DNA from 2 places in the Saccharopolyspora sp. NPDC000359 genome. Region 1 is predicted to be linked to the other one. Evidence: riboswitches for the same ligand, from Rfam matches in the RefSeq annotation. Region 1 holds a riboswitch; the other holds the start of a gene.

Region 1 (3,199 bases):
AGGCCCATGATGGTGTCACCCGGCTTGAGCAGCGCGAACATCGCCGCGGCGTTGGCCTGCGCGCCCGAGTGCGGCTGCACGTTGGCGAACGAGGCGCCGAACAGCTCCTTGATCCGGTCGATGGCCAGCTGCTCGACGACGTCGACGTGCTCGCAGCCGCCGTAGTAACGGCGCCCCGGGTAGCCCTCGGCGTACTTGTTGGTCAGCACCGAGCCCTGCGCCTCCAGCACGGCCTGCGGCGCGAAGTTCTCCGACGCGATCATCTCCAGCGTGGTCTGCTGGCGGTTGAGCTCGGCGCCGACGGCCGCCGCCACCTCTGGGTCCACCGCGGCCAGCTTGTCGTTGAACAGGTCCGGTGTCGACATGGTGTTGCCTCCTGTGTGCATCTCTCAGGCGTTGCGGCGGTAGAACGGCAGCTCGACGACCTGCACCGCGACGGCCTTGCCGCGGATGTCGACCTGCAGCTGGGTGCCGGGTTCGCTGTGCTCGCGGTCCACGTAGGCCAGTCCGATCGGGTGGCCCAAGGTCGGGGACGGGGCGCCGCTGGTCACCACGCCGATCTCGGAGCCCTCGGCGTCCAGCACCCGGTAGCCGTGGCGGGGCGCGCGGCGCTGGTCGGTGCTCAGCCCGACCAGGGTGCGCTCGGTGGGCTTCTCCGCGGCAGCCGCCAGCGCTTCCTTGCCGACGAAGTCGCCGGGCTTGTCGAGCTTGACCACCCGGCCGAGGTTCGCGTGGTACGGCGTGAGGTCGGCGGAGAGCTCGTTGCCGTACAGCGGCATCCCGGCCTCCAGGCGCAGCGTGTCGCGGCAGGACAGCCCGGTGGGCTGCAGGCCGTGCTGCGCGCCCGACTCGGTCAGCGCCTGCCACACGGCCTCGGCGTCGCCCGGCGCGGTGAACAGCTCGAAGCCGTCCTCGCCGGTGTAGCCGGTGCGCGCCAGCAGCACGTCCTTGCCCGCGACCTGCGTCCGGTAACCCGCGTAGTACTTGACGCCGGAGAGGTCGGTGTCGGTCAGCGGCGCGAGAATCGCCACCGCGTTCGGGCCCTGCACCGCGATCAGCGCGTAGTCGTCGGAGACGTCCTCGTGCTGGGCGTCGAAGCCGCTGACCCGGTCGGCGAGCTCGGCGGAGACCACGGCGGCGTTCGCGGCGTTGGCCACCACCAGGAACTCCTGCTCGTCGAGGCGGTAGACGATCAGGTCGTCCAGCACGCCACCGGCCGGGTTGCAGATCATGGTGTAGCGGGCGCGGCCGGGGGTGATCGCGGAGGCGTTGGCGACCAGCGCGTGGTCGAGCGCCTCGGCGGCCTGCGGGCCGCTGATCCGGATCTCGCCCATGTGGGTCAGGTCGAACAGGCCCGCGGCGGTGCGCACCGCGTTGTGCTCCGCGGTGTCACCGGAGTAGCGCAGCGGCATCTGCCAGCCGGCGAACTCGGTGAAGGTGGCTCCGAGCGCTTCGTGGACGTGGTGCAAGGGCGTCCGTCGTGGCGACGACATGGTGTGGGACTCCTCCTGGTGGGCGCCGGTCGGCAGTCGAGGGCCGGTCAGCTCACTGCGCCCAACCTTATCGGGGGCACCTCGACCCCGACCTGCGCGGGCTTGCGCTGGTCGGGCGGTCTCCCCGGAGTCATTGGCCTGAGAGTTTCGCCACCCCGCGGGGGTGGCTTGCACCGTGGGCGAGAAGCGGGTGCTCCTGCTTTTCTCCGTGATCGCCTGGTGCCGCGCGGTGCCGGTGCCTGAGAGTTTGCTGGGGAGTATTGCTCCTTCGGCGCCCCGGTCCCGGTGGGCCGGAGTCTCTCCCGCACGACGTCGTAGGCGCTGTATTCGGTTCTGCGCCTTGGACGCTACGAACCCCCGGTGACCCACGTCAACCGGACGGGCGAGTGATCTCGTGCAGGCTTGCCCGGACTTCTGAACAGGTTCAGGTCGTTCGCGTGGTGTCCAGGGCCTGGTACTGCTTGCGGAGGCCGTCGATGAGGGCTTCGAGGGCCAGTTCGAAGCTGGCCTCGTCGATCTCCGCCGCGTGCTCGCGCAGCAGGTGGGCCCTGTTCAGGTGGGGGAAGCGGTCGTCGTAGAGGTCCGCGTCGTCCGGGAAGCCACCGCTGAACGAGCCCATCGCCGAGCCCACCACCAGGTACTTCGTCGAGGCGCCGATCATGGTGGCGTAGCGCTGCGGCCAGCCCGCGCGGGTCAGGCCGCCGTGCACCGCGTCCGCCCGGCGCAGGGCGTTCTCGCGGCGGGCCGGGCCGTAGGCCAGGAACGGCACCAGGTTCGGGTGGGCGACCAGGGCCGCGCGGTAGGAGCGGGCCCAGGTGCGCAGGCCCCTCGTCCAGTCCTGGTCGAAACCGGCGACGTCCACCGCGGCCATCACGTCGTCGGCGATCTCGTGCAGCAAATCTTCCTTGGTCGAGACGTGGTTGTACAGCGAGGCCGCGCGCACCCCGAGCCGTTCCGCGAGGCGGCGCATGGACAGCGCCTCCAGGCCGTCGGCGTCGATGATCTCCAGCCCGACGCGGCGGATGCGTTCCGGTGACAACCGGGGAGTGGTCGGTCTGGGCACGTCTTCTCCTCGTCAGGTCCCTTGCGGCGTTCGCCGGGACCGTCTTAGGCTGCCACAAAACTAACGACGTTAGTTAGATGGCCGCAGGAAGGGATCCGGCGATGGTCGACTTCTCGCTCTCCGACACCGAGCGCGACATCAGGGACTGGGTGCGTAACTTCGTCCAGCGCGAGCTGGTGCCGCTGGAACCGGAGGTGCTGCGGCGGGAGCGGGCCGGGGAGCGCGGCCTGACCAAGGACGAGCAGCACGAGCTGCAGCAGAAGGCGAAGGACGCCGGGTTCTGGGGCGTGCAGACGCCCGAGGAGTACGGCGGCATGGGCCTGTCGTCGGTGATGTCGGCGCTGATCGAGATCGAGCTCGGCCGCACCTACGTGCCGTTCCGGTTCGGCGGCTACGCCGACAACATCCTTTACCACGCCAACGAGGAGCAGAAGCAGCGCTACCTGCTGCCGACCATCGAGGGCACCCGCAAGTCCTGCTTCGCGATCACCGAGCCGGGGGCCGGGTCGGACGCCAAGGACCTGCGCACCACGGCGGTCAAGGACGGCGCGGAGTGGGTGATCAACGGCGAGAAGACCTTCATCACCGGCGGCATCGACGCGGACTTCGTGATGGTCTTCGCGGTCACCGACAAGGCCAAGGG
Region 2 (3,199 bases), on a different contig from region 1:
TCGTGCGAGGCGAGCGCGGTGCGCAGTTCCTGCCAGCCGCCGCGGTCGCGGTCCGGCACCACCGCGTAGAGCATGGCACCGATCTCGGTGACCAGCGGTCGGCGCCCGATCCCGCGGGTGATCCACTCCCACAGCGCCAGCCGGTGCCCCTCGGCGGGCCCGTCCGAAGCGGGCATCTCGATCGCGATCACCCGGTGCAGCTCGTTCGGGACCGCCAGTTCGTTGGCCGCGACCCGCCAGCCCTCGCCGCCGTCCAGCAGCAGCCGCACCTGCTCCGCGCTGTGCCGCCGCTCGGCGTCCGCGACGGCCCGCCAGCGGAGCAGCTGCAGCGCCACCAGGGGAGCGGTGTCGGCGAACGCCGTCGCGCGTTCGTCGGAGACCTGGTCGGGCACCACCGCCCACATCGAACCGAGCAGTTCACCGCCCATCCTGATCGGCACCACCAGCCGGGGCAGCGTGCCGTCCTGCTGGGCGGGAACGAAGATCGCCGAACTGCCCTTGCTGAGCTTGCGGAACGTGCCGCGCGCCCGGAACTTGGCGAGCACGTCGTCGGGCTGCCTGCGGCCCATGATCGTCGAGACGCGCGCGGGGTCGGTGAGGTCCTGCCGGGCCGAGTAGGCGAGCACCTGGGAGTGCGCGTCCTCGATGGTGACCGGGGCGTCCACCACGTCGGCCACCGCGTCGGCGAGCCGGAACAGGTCGCCGACCCCGGTGCTGCGCGCGTCCGCCTCGTCGAAGTCGGTCCGGGCCAGCGCCGCCCGGATCAACCAGACCAGCTGGGCCCACGCGGTCTCCGGCCGGACCTCGACCAGGGCGACGTCCGCCTCCTCGGCTGCCGCGGTGATGTGCTCGTCGGCGGCGACCGGCGGCTTCAACAGCACCGCCGCCGCACCCAGGTCGCCGCAGGTGCGCACCAGTGCCGCCGCGTGCTCGCGGTCCGCGACCGCCACGCCCAGCACCAGGTCGCCGTCGACCACCGCCGGGTGCTGGTCGGGTTCGGCGATGACGACGTCGCCGACGCACGTGGTCGACTCCGGGACGACCACCGCGCGCAGCAGGGTCGGCCCAACCCGGTCGACCAGTGCCCGGACGTCCAGCATCACCGGCCTCCTGAAACTCGTCCTTCGCCACCCGCCGGAGGTCATGCCCGAGCCAGGGGACCCGGCGCGCGGGAGGGCGGCCACGCTGAGCGGGTTCGCCGGAAGCGCCGCCTGGTCGCGGACCGGGGGTGGGCATTGTGGCACCAGAGCGGGCCCGTTTATCGTTGCTGAGCACGTAGACAATCGCATACCGGCCGTCGACCCCGTGCGGGAGAGACCTCGCACCAGGTGCGGGGCGCCGAAGGAGCAAGACTCCCCACAAAACTCTCAGGCACCCATGACCGTTCGGGCGAGGCAACTCTGGAAAGCGCGCGTCGCAGTGGACGCGCCACCCACGGTGCAAGCCGCTGATCCGCGGCGAAGCTCTCAGGTACCGAAACAGAGGGGGAGGCCCAGCACATTCCGGGCGCACCCGCGCCCTCCAGACCGCTTTGGAGCCTCCCACCATGTCCCTGCCGGAGAACCTGCGCTACACCGAAGAGCACGAGTGGATCGAGGACCGCGACGACGTGGTCCGCATCGGCATCACCCAGCACGCCGCGGAGGCGCTGGGCGACATCGTCTTCGTGCAGCTGCCCGAGGTCGGCGAGCAGATCGAGGCCGGTCAGACCTGCGGTGAGCTGGAGTCCACCAAGTCCGTCAGCGACCTGTTCGCGCCGGTCACCGGTGAGGTCGTCGCGATCAACGACTCCGTCGTGGACGACCCCGCGCTGGTCAACGCGGAGCCGTTCGGCGGGGGCTGGCTGCTGGAGGTGCGCGCCACCGCGACCGGTGCTGTGCTCACGGCAGAGCAGTACGCCGGACTGATCGAGCAGTAGCCGGAGCCGGGCAGCAGCGGAGGCGATCAATGGCGATCAGTGTCTTCGACCTGTTCTCAGTGGGCATCGGACCGTCCAGTTCGCACACCGTGGGCCCGATGCGGGCGGCCAAGCGATTCGCGCGACGACTGCGTGACGCGGGCCGGTTGCCGCAGGTCACGCGGATCAAGGCGGAGCTGTTCGGTTCGTTGGGGGCGACCGGGCACGGGCACGGCAGCCCGAAGGCGGTGCTGCTGGGCCTGGAGGGCCACAGCCCGGAGGTCGTCGATCCGGCCGCGGTGGCGGACCGGGTCACCGAGATCAGCACGACGGGCCGGTTGCGGCTGGACGGTGCGCACGAGATCCGGTTCAGCGTGGACCGCGACCTGGTGATGCACCGCCGCAGGTCGCTGCCGGTGCACCCGAACGGGATGCGGTTCACCGCGTTCACCGGGGACGTCGTCCTGGACAGTGCCGAGTACTACTCGGTCGGCGGAGGTTTCGTCGTCGACGAGGACGCGACCGGCGCCGACCGGATCAAGCCGGACGAGACCGAGGTGCGGTTGCCGTTCCGCACGGGTGCGGAACTCCTCGAGCGCACGGCGGAGTCCGGGTTGTCCATCAGCGGTGTCATGCTGGCCAACGAGCTGTCGTGGCGCGGCGAGGACGCGGTCCGCAAGGAACTGCTGGAGATCTGGCAGGTGATGCGGGAGTGCGTGGACAACGGCTGCCGCAACACCGGCGAGCTGCCGGGCGGGCTGAAGGTCAAGCGGCGCGCGGCGGAGCTGGCTGCGTCGCTGACCGGTCAGGATGATCCGCTGGAGTGGGTCACCCTGTTCGCGCTGGCCGTCAACGAGGAGAACGCGGCCGGTGGCCGGGTGGTGACCGCCCCGACCAACGGGGCGGCGGGCATCGTCCCGGCGGTGCTGCACTACTACACCCGCTTCGTGCCCGGTGCCGACGACGACGGTGTGGTGCGTTTCCTGCTCGCGGCGGGTGCGGTCGGGGTGTTGTTCAAGGAGAACGCCTCGATCTCCGGTGCCGAGGTCGGGTGCCAAGGCGAGGTCGGCTCGGCGTGCTCGATGGCCGCTGCCGGGCTGGCGGAGGTTCTCGGCGGGACGCCGCGCCAGGTGGAGAACGCCGCCGAGATCGCGATGGAGCACAACCTCGGGCTCACCTGCGACCCGATCGGCGGCTTGGTGCAGATCCCGTGCATCGAGCGCAACGCGGTGGCCTCGGTCAAGGCGATCACCGCGGCGCGGATGGCGTTGCGTGGCGACGGCAACCACTTCGTCTCGCTGG

What was found. A riboswitch is a leader RNA that binds a small molecule or an ion and turns the genes downstream of it on or off. The one in region 1 is predicted to bind glycine.
Region 2: linked by a shared signal. The riboswitch ahead of gcvH (glycine cleavage system protein GcvH) and the one ahead of gcvT (glycine cleavage system aminomethyltransferase GcvT) in region 1 are both predicted to bind glycine.

The regions. Positions count from the first base shown of each region.
Region 1 covers NZ_JBEPDU010000042.1:9,762-12,960, reverse strand. The annotation lists gene glyA (serine hydroxymethyltransferase) at 1-365, opposite strand, end outside; gene gcvT (glycine cleavage system aminomethyltransferase GcvT) at 390-1,493, opposite strand; glycine riboswitch at 1,611-1,710, opposite strand; glycine riboswitch at 1,711-1,808, opposite strand; gene ABT324_RS24590 (TetR/AcrR family transcriptional regulator) at 1,918-2,556, opposite strand; gene ABT324_RS24585 (acyl-CoA dehydrogenase family protein) at 2,658-3,199, shown strand, end outside.
Region 2 covers NZ_JBEPDU010000001.1:65,940-69,138, forward strand. The annotation lists gene ABT324_RS00310 (PucR family transcriptional regulator) at 1-1,100, opposite strand, end outside; glycine riboswitch at 1,299-1,394, shown strand; glycine riboswitch at 1,395-1,492, shown strand; gene gcvH (glycine cleavage system protein GcvH) at 1,547-1,918, shown strand; gene ABT324_RS00320 (L-serine ammonia-lyase) at 1,948-3,199, shown strand, end outside.